Regions from separate parts of the Priestia sp. JNUCC 25 genome, predicted to be linked through region 1. Evidence: riboswitches for the same ligand, from Rfam matches in the RefSeq annotation. Region 1 holds a riboswitch; each other region holds the start of a gene.
What was found. A riboswitch is a leader RNA that binds a small molecule or an ion and turns the genes downstream of it on or off. The one in region 1 is predicted to bind thiamine pyrophosphate.
Positions count from the first base shown of each region.

Region 2: another riboswitch for thiamine pyrophosphate. It lies ahead of thiT (energy-coupled thiamine transporter ThiT); the one in region 1 lies ahead of tenA (thiaminase II).
Region 3: another riboswitch for thiamine pyrophosphate. It lies ahead of JNUCC25_RS04560 (acetylornithine deacetylase); the one in region 1 lies ahead of tenA (thiaminase II).
Region 4: another riboswitch for thiamine pyrophosphate. It lies ahead of JNUCC25_RS02790 (thiamine phosphate synthase); the one in region 1 lies ahead of tenA (thiaminase II).

Region 1 covers NZ_CM132211.1:2,148,851-2,151,994, forward strand. Annotated here, with positions in the region: gene JNUCC25_RS10890 (aldehyde dehydrogenase) at 1-884, shown strand, start outside; gene tenA (thiaminase II) at 913-1,602, opposite strand; TPP riboswitch at 1,698-1,796, opposite strand; gene JNUCC25_RS10900 (TspO/MBR family protein) at 2,023-2,769, shown strand; gene JNUCC25_RS10905 (hypothetical protein) at 3,073-3,144, shown strand, end outside.
Region 2 covers NZ_CM132211.1:2,525,872-2,529,015, reverse strand. Annotated here, with positions in the region: gene JNUCC25_RS12840 (amino acid permease) at 1-466, opposite strand, end outside; lysine riboswitch at 569-753, opposite strand; TPP riboswitch at 928-1,028, shown strand; gene thiT (energy-coupled thiamine transporter ThiT) at 1,061-1,666, shown strand; gene JNUCC25_RS12830 (ethanolamine ammonia-lyase reactivating factor EutA) at 1,823-3,144, shown strand, end outside.
Region 3 covers NZ_CM132211.1:871,658-874,801, forward strand. Annotated here, with positions in the region: gene JNUCC25_RS04550 (PTS transporter subunit EIIC) at 1-262, shown strand, start outside; gene JNUCC25_RS04555 (MupG family TIM beta-alpha barrel fold protein) at 259-1,269, shown strand; TPP riboswitch at 1,489-1,591, shown strand; gene JNUCC25_RS04560 (acetylornithine deacetylase) at 1,706-2,983, shown strand; gene tenA (thiaminase II) at 2,989-3,144, shown strand, end outside.
Region 4 covers NZ_CM132211.1:521,297-524,440, forward strand. Annotated here, with positions in the region: gene JNUCC25_RS02770 (amino acid ABC transporter substrate-binding protein) at 1-3, opposite strand, end outside; gene JNUCC25_RS02775 (fluoride efflux transporter FluC) at 345-743, shown strand; gene crcB (fluoride efflux transporter CrcB) at 744-1,133, shown strand; gene JNUCC25_RS02785 (hypothetical protein) at 1,181-1,396, shown strand; TPP riboswitch at 1,559-1,660, shown strand; gene JNUCC25_RS02790 (thiamine phosphate synthase) at 1,782-2,405, shown strand; gene thiO (glycine oxidase ThiO) at 2,389-3,144, shown strand, end outside.

The DNA.
Region 1 (3,144 bases):
TGACGGTGGTTGAAGGGGCTGTAGACACTACAAGTCTGCTTTTAAAACAGCCCGTTGATTATATTTTCTTTACGGGAAGTGTAAATGTAGGGAAAATTATTATGCAAGAAGCAGGGAAGCAGCTTATTCCCGTCACGCTTGAGCTAGGCGGAAAAAGTCCGTGCATTGTACATGAAGACGCAAACCTAGATCTTGCAGCGAAGCGAATTATGTTTGGTAAAGGGATGAATGCAGGCCAAACGTGCGTTGCTCCTGATTATTTGCTCGTGCATAAAAAGGTAAAAGCGCAGCTTGTAGAGAAACTTCGCGAAGCGATTTCTCAATTTTACGGTAGTAATCCGCTTGAAAGCGACCGCTATGGCCGTATTGTCAGTGAGCGCCATTTTACTCGGCTAGTTGAGTTTTTAAAAGACGGAAATGCTATAGTTGGAGGCGGGTACAATAAAAACACGCTAACAATAGAACCTACGGTGTTAAGTGAAGTAAGCTGGACCTCAGATGTCATGCAAGAAGAAATCTTTGGGCCTATTCTTCCTATGATTGAATATGAAACACTAGACGAAGTCATTCATAAAGTTCAAGAAAAAGCTAAGCCGTTAGCTCTTTACTTATTTACAGAAAGTGAAGATGTGCAAAACGCCATAACGGAGCGTCTTTCATTTGGAGGAGGCTGTATAAACGATACGCTTATGCATATCGCTACGCCATATTTACCGTTTGGCGGAGTGGGAGAAAGCGGCACGGGTCAATATCATGGAAAAGACAGCTTTCAGACATTTACTCATTTTAAAAGCATGCTGTCTCAAACAACCAAGTTTGATTTGTCATTCCGCTATCCTTCGGAAAAACAAAGCTTGAAAATGATCAAAAAATTACTGAAATAAAAGAGCCTCCTGATAGGAGGCTTTTTCGTTATTTTGAAAGTGAAAGCTGAGAAAGCGGCCATTTTTCTTGGGTATATGCCATTTCCCAAAATAAATACTCGAGTTCACAGCTTTTGATGAAGTGATCTTTCATACGGTTACGTTCTTCTTCAGTCGCTTGTTCGGCGAGTTCATCGAGCTTGTTACAAAACCATTGTGTTGTGCCATTCATTTCTTCATTATTATAAAACTGAATCCATTCATAAAAAGGATGAGAAGGAGATGGATTTACTTGTTCTGTAATGCGCTGCCCAATTTCAACGTACGTCCATGGACATGGAAGAAGCACTGCAATGATTTCTGCTAAGCTGCCTGTATGCGCAACGCTTGTCATATGGTTAATGTAGTGGCTGGCTGTCGGTGAAAGCGTCTCAGTGTGAAGGTCTTCATAACGTACGCCTGCTACTTCACAAAAATTATTGTGAGGGTGTACTTCACTATGTAATACCGTAGAAATGCCGGCATTAAAGGCTTCCATTTCGGTACGCGTGCGGCATTTCGTTAAAGCAGCGCCGTAAATGCGAACAAATGCTGTTAAGTATTCGTAATCTTGAGAAACGTAGTGAATAAGCGCTTCTTTTGGCACGTTTCCTTCAGCAATTCCTTTAATAAAAGGATGGTTAAAAATGGCTTCGTAAATATAGTTTGCTTCTTGTCTTAATTGAGATGAAAATGACATCAAAATCCTCCTTTAATATGAGGAAGTCACAAACAAGCACATAAAGGAAATAAAAAACACTCCGTTTATAAACGGAGTGGCAAAGGACAGTAAAAAACTGAACATTGCCACTTTCCTACGCTGGTATGAGCCAGATCAGGTTCAAAGGGATCAAGAAAACTTGTCTCAGCCGGTGGGCACCCCTAGTGGACTTCCTATTAATCTATGTTTAACTTACCATATATTCTGAAAAATAGAAAGCGTTATGGGAAATTGTGTGCTAACCGCTTTTCTTTCTTAAAGAGGAAATTTCTTAAAGCTATTTTTAATCATTTTTGTTTAAAAATGCATATTTTTAGGGAAGAAGAGGTATTAATGAAGGGAAGAGCCGTTTTCGTCTCCGAAACACTCCCATATAAATAGAAGAAAGGAGAGAACAAAATGGCGAAATTTCGTTTGTATGCTGTATTAAATACAGTAGGCTTGGCTATTACACTGCTTGTGAATTATTTAGCAAATGCCATTCCAATAGGAGGCAAAACAACCGGAGAAGCTTCTGCGCAAGTTCCTACGTTGTTTACACCAGCGGGTTATGCCTTTGCTATCTGGGGCGTTATTTATTTATTATTAACCATTTGGGTTATACGCCAATTTTTTGCAAGAGAAGATCAAAAGGAAATATATGCACGTATCGGCATTTGGTTTTTTCTAAACTGTTTGTTAAATAGTGCGTGGATCTTTATTTTCCAAAACGATTACTATAAGTTATCTCTTTTAGTTATGCTCTTTATTCTAGGCACATTAATGATTGTATATTCCATTATTCAGCATTCTCGGATGACGACATGGTTTATGCGTCTGCCGATTTCGCTTTATCTTGGATGGATTTCTGTTGCGACTATTGTCAATGTGTTTGTCGTATTTCAAGCAAATGGAATACAGCATTTGCTTGGCCTGAGCGAGTTAGCATGGACGATTATTATGCTGCTGGTAGGAGCTGCGCTGGGCATTATGTTTACATTAAAAAACCGAGACGCTGTTTATCCGCTTGTTTTTATTTGGGCTTATATTGCCATTGCAGTGAAGCAAAGTGGAAATCAGCCAATTGTCATTACTGTCATCATTTCAGTTGTTTTATTAGCAATTGCCATTATTGTGGGATTGATTAAACGCTATAGACGTTTTTAAAAAGAAGCTCTAGCTTTTGTAAGCTAGAGCTTTTTATGATGCTCTTTTGATTGTAAAAAAGCAGCTGTAAAAGCAATTAAGCTAATTAAAATACCAAAAGGAACAACAATTGGTACGAATGATAAAATAAATGTCATAAGTGTAACCTCCATGTTGCATCGGTGCATAATGAAAAATTCAACTTTTTTAAATTGAAGTTCCGCTATTATAGTATGCTAGGCTTTATGTTTGGAGCCTATATGTTTAGAAATAAACGAAAAAGGCAACATACGTTACATACAGGTTGTATTAGGAGGAGTTAAAATGGAAACATATTTAGTCGCTTACACAGATAAAGATGATATGGAATATAAACAAGTGACGTGCGAGAGTTAT
Region 2 (3,144 bases), 380 kb from region 1:
TTAATGAAAACCAAAATTCAGATTCGCCAAATCCTTTTACAGAAAGGTAGTTAAGCCCAAACATAATTAATAAAAACAGGGCACTCCATAAAATAGAAGAAGAGTTTGGGAACCAAAATTTCATAATAAGGGCTCCAGCAGATAATTCAGCTGCAATCGTAATAGCCCAGTTATACCAATAGTTCCAGCCGAGAGCGAAACCAAAGGATGGATCTACAAACCGAGACGCATACGTACTAAACGAACCAGCTTCAGGCATATAAGCTGCGAGCTCCGCCAGGCTGGTCATCAAAAAGTAAACCATGACACCAATAATAGCGTAAGCTAAAAGCGCTCCCCCAGGTCCTGCTGTATGAATTGCTCCACCACTTGCTAGGAATAAGCCGGTTCCGATGGCTCCTCCTAATGAAATCATCGTTAAGTGGCGAGATTTCAACCCACGTTTTAATTCTTGCTGCTCTTGCATAGATAAATACTCCTTTCGAATGTACGGAAAGAGACGGGATAACATAAAAAAAGCCCGCAGTATATGTGCGCGCTTTTAAATCTGAAAACCGCGTCAACCTTCCGTGAAGATAGCTCTTCACATCACTTGCATGATGTGACAGTTCTGTTCCTGTTCGGAGACAGCCCCAGCTTAAATCAACCGAGAAGTGATCTAAACTTCGGCAATTTTTCCTTTCAAGCAACATCCTCAATGTTCTCTGCATTTCAGTTGCTTTACTATTAAAAACTGCGACCTCTACCTCATCGATTAGGATGAGGGTTTTTTATATTCATTTGACATAAAAGAAGTATATCAAATACTAAAACGATTGTCATTATAAAAAATAGATTCAGAAAATAGAAACATCTTTGAAATCTCTCGAATCTATTTTGTTACATATGGTACAATAAATGTTGTCATAATACTACATAAATATCCGAACGTACCACAGGGGGAGCCGCCGTGCTGAGAGTGAACAAATTGTTCAGACCCTTCGAACCTGTTAGTTAACGCTAGCGTAGGAATGTGGGAATAGTAGCATATATTTGCTTACTCCTGTGTAAACCGTTTGATATGAATGATTCAAAAACAGGAGTGAGAAACGTGAATAAAGCATTACCTTTACAGGCTAAAATTGAAATAGCTATTTTTGCAGCATTGGCTTTTTTAATTGATCTTTTACCTTCTATAAAAATTGCAATAGGCGTAAGCATTTCGTTCTCTATGGTTCCTATTTTTATTATGTGCTTTCGATGGGGAGTCAAAGGAGGAGCTTTATCTGGATTTTTATGGGGAATATTGCAATTAGCTTTAGGAAATGCATATATTTTAACCCCGTTGCAAGCTTTTATAGAGTATATTATCGCCGTTACCTTTATTGGGTTTGGTGGAATTTTTTCGGGTTCTATTAAAGGATACTTAGCTAATAACCAGAGATCAAAAGCTTTCTTTTTCATTATCTTATCTTTAATTATAGGCAGTTTCGCGCGTTATTTTTGTCATTTCATTGCAGGCTTAATATTTTGGGGATTTGCTGCACCAAAAGGAATGCCCATTCTATGGTATTCTTTCTCAATGAACGGGATTTCTATGATTGGGTCGTTGCTATCGTGTCTAATCATCCTTTCACTATTAATTCCATCCGCATCAAGAATGATTGTAACTAAATCACGCTCATAATAAAAAAGACTAAATCTACCAAGATTTAGTCTTTTTTGTCATTTGTCACCTTTGTTTACACAAAAGTGTGTCAGGTTTGATAACATAGTTAGTGAAATATTCAAAAAACTGTTTTATGATAATCACCATATTCAAACGAGATAAGGGATTGATAGCATGCTACAGAAATGGATCACGAGCATAGGTTTAGATATTGGAACAAGCACAACAAAACTGATTGTAAGCAAGCTGCTAATAGCAAATCAACAAAATCAGTTTACGCTGCCAGGCTGTCAAATTATTGATCGTCGCGTAACGTATGCAAGTTCTATCTATACCACCCCTATGCTAAACGATGTTGAAATCGATGTTCAAAAATTAACGGTACTACTAGAACAAGAGTATAAGAATGCAGGAATCTCCTTAGATCAAGTGGAGGCGGGCGCTGTAATCATTACAGGAGAAACGGCTAGAAAGCAAAATGCAGAAAGTATCGTTCACTATCTAGCCGAACATGCTGGGGGTTTTGTTGTTGCAACAGCCGGCGCTGACTTGGAAGGAATATTAGCAGCAAAAGGATCAGGAGCAATCGAACGTTCTGCTGAAACAAATGCAGTAATTGCCAATATTGATGTAGGAGGAGGCACTGCTAACATCGCTTTATGTCAAAATGGAAAAGTGATAGAAACGTTTACACTGCATGTAGGCGGGAGATTAATTCGACTAAATGAAGACGGTCTTGTTACCTACATTTCGTCTCATTTAACTGAATTTTTGAAAAATAATTCTTTAACACTGCGAGAAGGTGAAAAAGCAACATTTGAAAAGCTCTCGTCTATCTGTCAATTACTAGCTGAAGAAACCGTGAATTATGTAAAAGCGCTGAATCAAAATTCCTCGCTGCTCGTTTCTCCTCATACAAGATCTTCTATACATCCTGAAACGATCATGGTTTCAGGAGGAGTAGGAGCAATGATGGAGAAGCAAAAGCCAAAAACAGTGAAGGAAGTGGCCATACACGGAGACGTTGGTCCGCTTCTAGCATATCATTTTCAATCCATCCAAGTATCTCAAGCCGCTGAGACAACGCGCGCTACTGTCATTGGAGCTGGTATGCAAAATACAGAAGTTAGCGGATCAACCGTATACATTAAGTCTAAAAAACTGCCGCTGAAAAACATTCCGATTATAGAAATACCCGTACAGCCAGAGGAGGAGTGGAATCCGCAGCTGTTTCAAGAAAGAGCTCGAGCGTCATGTATGCAGGCTTCAACTATTTTCAGTGCAGAAGATCCTCCCGTTGCTATTGTTTTATCTCATTTTCCTTACTGCAGCTATAAGATGCTGCAAGAATTAGCAAAAGTAATAAGCGCTGAATTTATTGCTTGTTTTAAGAGAGCTAAGTGCCTCGTTGTTTTATGCGAGCAAGATATTGCAAAAGCCTTAGGACAAGCACTAGCTAAACAGAGAAAAGAGTTAGAAATTATTTGTTTAGATCA
Region 3 (3,144 bases), 1.3 Mb from region 1:
GCCGCTTATTTTTGGAGTCACACTTCCTTTAGGGCGCCCATTTTTAACCGCTTGTCTTGGAGCCGGAATCGGAGGAGCGTTTCAGGCGCACTTCCATATTGCAACTGTAGCAGTGGGGGTATCCGGTTTGCCGCTTACGTTTTTAGTTCATGCGCATCAAATTCTTCTTTATTTACTTGGATTAGTTATTGCTTATGCAGCAGGGTTTATTTGTACCTATTTCTTTGGATTTAACGATGAAATGGCGAGGGAGTTTGAATGATCGGTATTTCGTTTTATTTAAATGATAGTGATGCCCAAAAAAGATTAATAGAAGCGAGTGAATGCGGAGTTACACGCGCATTCACTTCGCTTCACATTCCAGAAGAAAAAGGAGATTTGGCTGAACGGGCAAAAGAATTGCTTCATGTGGCTAGAGATTGTGGAATAAGCGTGTATGCAGACGTATCCAAGCATACGCCGGTTCATTTAGGTATTGAAAGCCTTATGACGCTATCTTCACTTGGCGTATCGGGTATTAGACTAGACGATGGCTTTAGTGTAAAAGAAACTCTTTCGCTTGCGAATGAATTTTATATTGCTGTTAATGCAAGTACGTTATCCAAACAAGAAATAGAATCGCTGTTATCTGCAGGCCTTCATCATCATCAGCTGCTTGCATGGCATAATTTTTATCCGCGGCCTGAAACAGGACTTGAAGAAACGTTTTTTCAACAGCAGACAGATTTATTTAATGAACTTCGTATCCCAGTCTGCGCTTATATTCCTGGAGAAGGCGAAAAAAGAGGCCCTGTTTATCAAGGTCTTCCTACTAGAGAAAAAGACCGTAATAGATGTCCTTTTACCTCTGCAGTAGATTTATACGGATGCGGAGTAACGGAGGTTTATATTGGAGATCCATACGCCGGTTCAAGTTTATTAAAGCGTTTAGTTCGATATCAAGAAAACCGCATTATTCCGCTGCGCATTCGTTCACTTCATATAGAGGGAACGTACAGCGTGCGTCCGGATGTATCAAGAGACGTTCTGCGGTTGGTTGATACTCGATCTGTAAAACCAGTGCCGCCATTTCGTACAGTAGAACGCAGAATCGGAGCAATTACAATGGACAATGATGGCTACGGACGCTACAGAGGAGAGGTTCAAATAGCTAAAACGAATTTGCCTGCAAATACTAATGTTAACGTGATTGGGTATGTGATAGAGGAAGATCATGAGCTACTTTCATTAGTGAGACCGGGGCGAAAACTTGAGCTTGTCACTGTCTAAATGGAAAAATCGTGTATTTTTAAAAAAGCCGATAGCTAACTAGTAAGCTTATAAAAGTAAAGAGCACACACTGCTTAAAAAAGGTGTGTGCTTTTTATTTTACTAAAAAGGAAACTATTTTCATTGCTGAATCATGAACCTTTCTATTGAATAAACCGCTTTACTATGATAAAACTATTAAAGGTAAACATATGATAATAGTTTAATTTCATAGAGATACAACACCACTAGGGGTGCTTTCGAAGCTGAGAGAGACGAGAAGTCTTAACCCTTATAACCTGAACTAGGTAATACTAGCGTAGGAAAGAGGTATTGTAATGGATGTTTTGTATGGGATTTCCTTACGAACTCGTTATAATAATTTTGTGTATATAAACAAAAACACTTCTTTCCTGCGAAAGAAGTGTTTTTTTATGCATAAAGGAAGGTGTCATACATGGAAGAAACAATTGATTTGCTTGTCAAACAGGTAGAGGAGCGCAAAGGGGAGCTAATCCAGTTATTAACAACGCTTGTTTCATATAAAACGCCGGCGCCTCCTGCACGAAATTCTCATGAAGCGCAGCTATACGTAGCGGATTTCCTTAAAAACTGCGGTTTTTCCATCGATATGTGGGACTTATATTCCAACGATCCCATCGTAGTAGGTACGTTAAAAGGACAAAAATCAGCTGACTATCAAAGCTTGATTATTAACGGGCATATGGATGTTGCTGAGGTACAAGAAAATGAAAAGTGGGGGACAAATCCGTTTGAAGCTGTGGTAAAAGACAATATGATAATCGGACGCGGAGTTGCTGATATGAAAGGCGGCTTGGCAGGAGCATTATTTGCAGTGCAGCTTTTAACGGAAGCAGGAATTGAACTGCCGGGAGACTTGATTTTTGAATCCGTTGTAGGAGAAGAAGTGGGAGAAGCAGGTACGCTGCAATGCTGTCAGAAAGGATATACAGCTGACTTTGCGCTTGTAGCCGATACGAGTGATTTACATATTCAAGGTCAAGGCGGAGTAATCACAGGATGGATTACGATAAAAAGCAGCAAAACCTATCATGACGGTACACGCCGAAGCATGATTCATGCTGGAGGAGGGCTGTTAGCTGCGAGCGCTATCGAAAAGATGGCAAAAGTGATCGGAGGGCTACAAGAATTGGAGCGCCACTGGGCTGTTACAAAGAGCTATCCAGGATTTTTGCCAGGAACAAACACGATTAACCCAGCAGTAATCGAAGGCGGAAGGCATGCTGCGTTTATTGCAGATGAATGCAGGCTGTGGATCACCGTTCACTATTATCCTAATGAATCATACGACCAAGTATCAAAAGAAGTGGAAGAATACATTTTAGCTATTGCAAAAGCAGATCCATGGTTAAAAGATAATCTGCCAACCTTTGAATGGGGAGGCACATCAATGATTGAAGACAGAGGAGAAATCTTTCCGTCATTAGAAATTGATGAAGGTCATGCAGGAGTGCAGCTGCTTGCACATACTCACGAACAAATTGAAGGGGAAAAGCCTCCAATTGATGTGTCAACTAGCGTAACAGATGGCGGTTGGCTAGCTGATGCGGGTATTCCAGCAGCTATTTACGGTCCTGGGAATTTAGCAAATGCACATGCTGTGAACGAACAATTAGATATCAATCAGCTTATTCAATATACAAAAGTGATGGTGCAGTTCATTTATACGTGGCTGCATACGCATAAGGAGTGATCATCATGAAATTTAGTGAACGATTATATGAAAAGCTGCAGCCGATTTGGCGCCAAAATCATAATCATCCCTTTGTACAGGGAATGGGAGACGGAACGCTTGAAAAGGAGAAGTTTCGCTTTTATATGATTCAAGATTATCTTTACCTAATTGATTATGCT
Region 4 (3,144 bases), 1.6 Mb from region 1:
CATTTTCTAAACCCCCTAGTATTCTGATAGGAAATGATACTCTGTGATACTAAACAAGAACACAGCAAAAGTCAACAAAAAAAACTTATACGATTAATGTGACTTAAAATAAGGGAAATATACCTTCTATACACGGTTTGTCATAAAGATACAGAAAGATTTTAAAATTTGGATTAAGTGGATTTTTAAGGGAGGTTTGAGGAGTAAAAAGGAAGTTTCATGCGACGATTTTCTCTTTCATTTTTTCATGACTTTTGGTGCAATAAACATATAGTTAAATGTTAAGGTAGAAATAAATTCCTTATGGTACACTTAAAGAAGAATTTATGAAACGGAGCGATATGATGAAAGCCATAAACTTAATCTCAATTGCCTTTGGTGCTATCGCTGGTACATATGCACGTTATTTGCTGAATCTTTCCTTATTATACACGGGCTATCCAATAGGAACGGTAATTGAAAACCTATTAGGAAGCTTCATACTAGGCCTATTAACAGGATTTTTTGGGTGGAAAAAGCCAAAAGAATGGATAAAGCTTGGACTAGGAGTTGGCGTGTGCGGCGGTTTTACAACGTATTCAACGTTTGCAGGAGACGTCATTTCTCTCACTCAGCACCATTTATTTTGGGGAGCCATTTATGTAATTGTCTCTTTAGTAGGTGGAATCCTTCTTGCTTTAGCAGGCTATCTATGCGGTGAAGCGGCAGGGGGAAATTTAGTGAAAGTACATGAGGTGAAGTAAATGAGCATAGTAAGCTTGGCACTTGGCGGGGCAGCTGGAGGGATATGCCGTTATCTTTTGGGTTTAAAAGTTACAAAAATAGTTTCAAACCCTCCTTTTCCAGTATCAATGCTGTTTGTAAACTTGTTCGGTGCGTTTGGCCTTGGTCTTTTTTACGGTAGTTATTATGGAAAGGTTCCGAGTCATGCTTATGATGATTCAATATTTTTAATGATTGGCATTGGGTTTTTTGGTGCCTTTACCACTTTTTCAACGTTCAGTGTGGAAACCGTACAGTTAATTCGAGAAAAGTCTTATCGAAAAATGTTGGCGTATGTGGGGATTTCAGCATTTGGAACAGTTGGTTTATTTACAGTCGGTTTACTGGCAGGAACGTTTTTATTTAAGTAAAGAGAACGTTTCTAGTAGGGAAAAACAAAAAGACGGAGAAGTAGAGAATGGATAGAAAAGCAGAAGTTTGGAAATACATTTTGTTGATTGTAGCTGTTGCAGGTCAGATCATCGGTTTTTTATTTTTATTTATAAATGTTGTCGCGGCATTTATTTTTTACGGTTTTTATATTCTAACTTTTATTATGTTACTCCTGCTGTTTATATGGGATCGGAAAAAGGAAAAAGACAAAGAAGAATTTGACGACTATACCGATTACTAACCATATAAAAAGCAGAATGATGCGGTGCGCCGGGCCTCTTACTTACTAAAGAAGCTTAAAAGATACATCTATAAAAGGAAGAGAGCCGTAAGAGCATAAAGAGATATTGTATTTACATCTAGTTGTGTTATAATTTTAAGTGCGAAAACAAAATCAATAAATAGCAATCACTAGGGGAGCTTTTTGAAGCTGAGACGAATGTATTTCGGACCCTTTGAACCTGATCTGGTTTGGACCAGCGTAGGGAAGTGGTGATCATGTTTACATAACGATGCATGCTAACCACTCTACGTTGTAGAGTGGTTTTTTGTATGTAATAAAACCCTCTACACAAGATGAGGTGATTGAAATTTCTCTTTATTCTGAATAGAAAGGTTTCGATCATGTGGATATTCCTAAATTTCATGTCATTACAACAGATAAGCAGCCAATCGAAGAGCTTCAAAAAATTTTAACGGCTATCGCGCCTTTTGCGGGCGCCGTTCATATTAGAGAAAAAGAGAAAACGGCAAAGCAGATTCAATGTTTACTAGAAAGCCTGCCATTTTGTCGCTCTAAAATTATTTTGAATGACCGAGTTGATGTAGCGCATGCTTTAAAAGCAAAAGGCGTACAGCTTGCCTATCATAGTTTAGACGTTTCGGTTGTTATAGACGCATTTCCTTCTCTTATTGTCGGAAAATCAGTTCACTCTGTGGAAGAGGCTTTAGAAGCTGAAAAAGATGGTGCTCACTACATTCTATACGGACATATTTATTCAACACATTCAAAAAAAGGATTAAAAAGTCGAGGGATAGCAGCACTAAAAGAAGTAGTAGACGCTGTGCAGATACCTGTTATTGCCATTGGAGGAATTACACCTGTAAATGCCAAAGAGGTGCTTCAAACAGGAGCACACGGTATAGCTGTGATGTCTGGTGTCATGCTTGCGCAAGATCCCCTCAAAGCGATTAAACAATATTCTCATATATGGACATCTGGAGGTGGAGAAAATGAAGCAGCATTATGATGTACTGTTAATCGGAGGAGGTATAATCAGCTCTTCTATCGCTTATCATTTGTCAAAACAAGGAGCGTCAGTAGCTATTCTTGAACGCAATCAAATTGGTTGTGAAGCTTCAAGTGCAGCCGCTGGTATTTTAGGTGCTCAAGCTGAAATTGATGAAGAAGGTCCTCTTTTAGACCTTGCTATTAAGAGCAGAAGCATGTTTCCTGAACTGGTGAAGGAACTAAAAGAAAAAACGGCCATCGATGTAGAGCTCATTCAAAAAGGCTTATTAAAAGTCGCTGTAACAGAAGAAGATGCACACGTATTAAAGAAAAAAGCCGCTCAGCACCACCGGTGGGATGAACATGTAAGATGGATCGATGTAAAAGAAGCGCGTTTGTTAGAACCCGGGCTCTCTCCAGACATATACGGAGCCATTACAATACCGGGAGACGGCCAGCTAGCTCCGGCTAAGTTAACGCAAGCTCTTGCTCATGGAGCCTTGTATCACGGAGCAGATGTATTCGAATACTGTGACGTTCATTCTCTTATTATGGAAAATGAAACAGTAAAAGGTGTACAGACGTCCAAAGGCTCTTTTTATGGAGAAAAAGTAGTTATTGCAGCAGGCTCATGGGCTAAACGCTTTATTTCTTCTGAACATGTAGGTCAGGTGTTTCCCGTAAAAGGGGAGTGTATTGCTCTTCAAAGTCATAAGCCGCTGCTTTCTAAAACGATTTTTTTAGATGAAGGTTTTTAC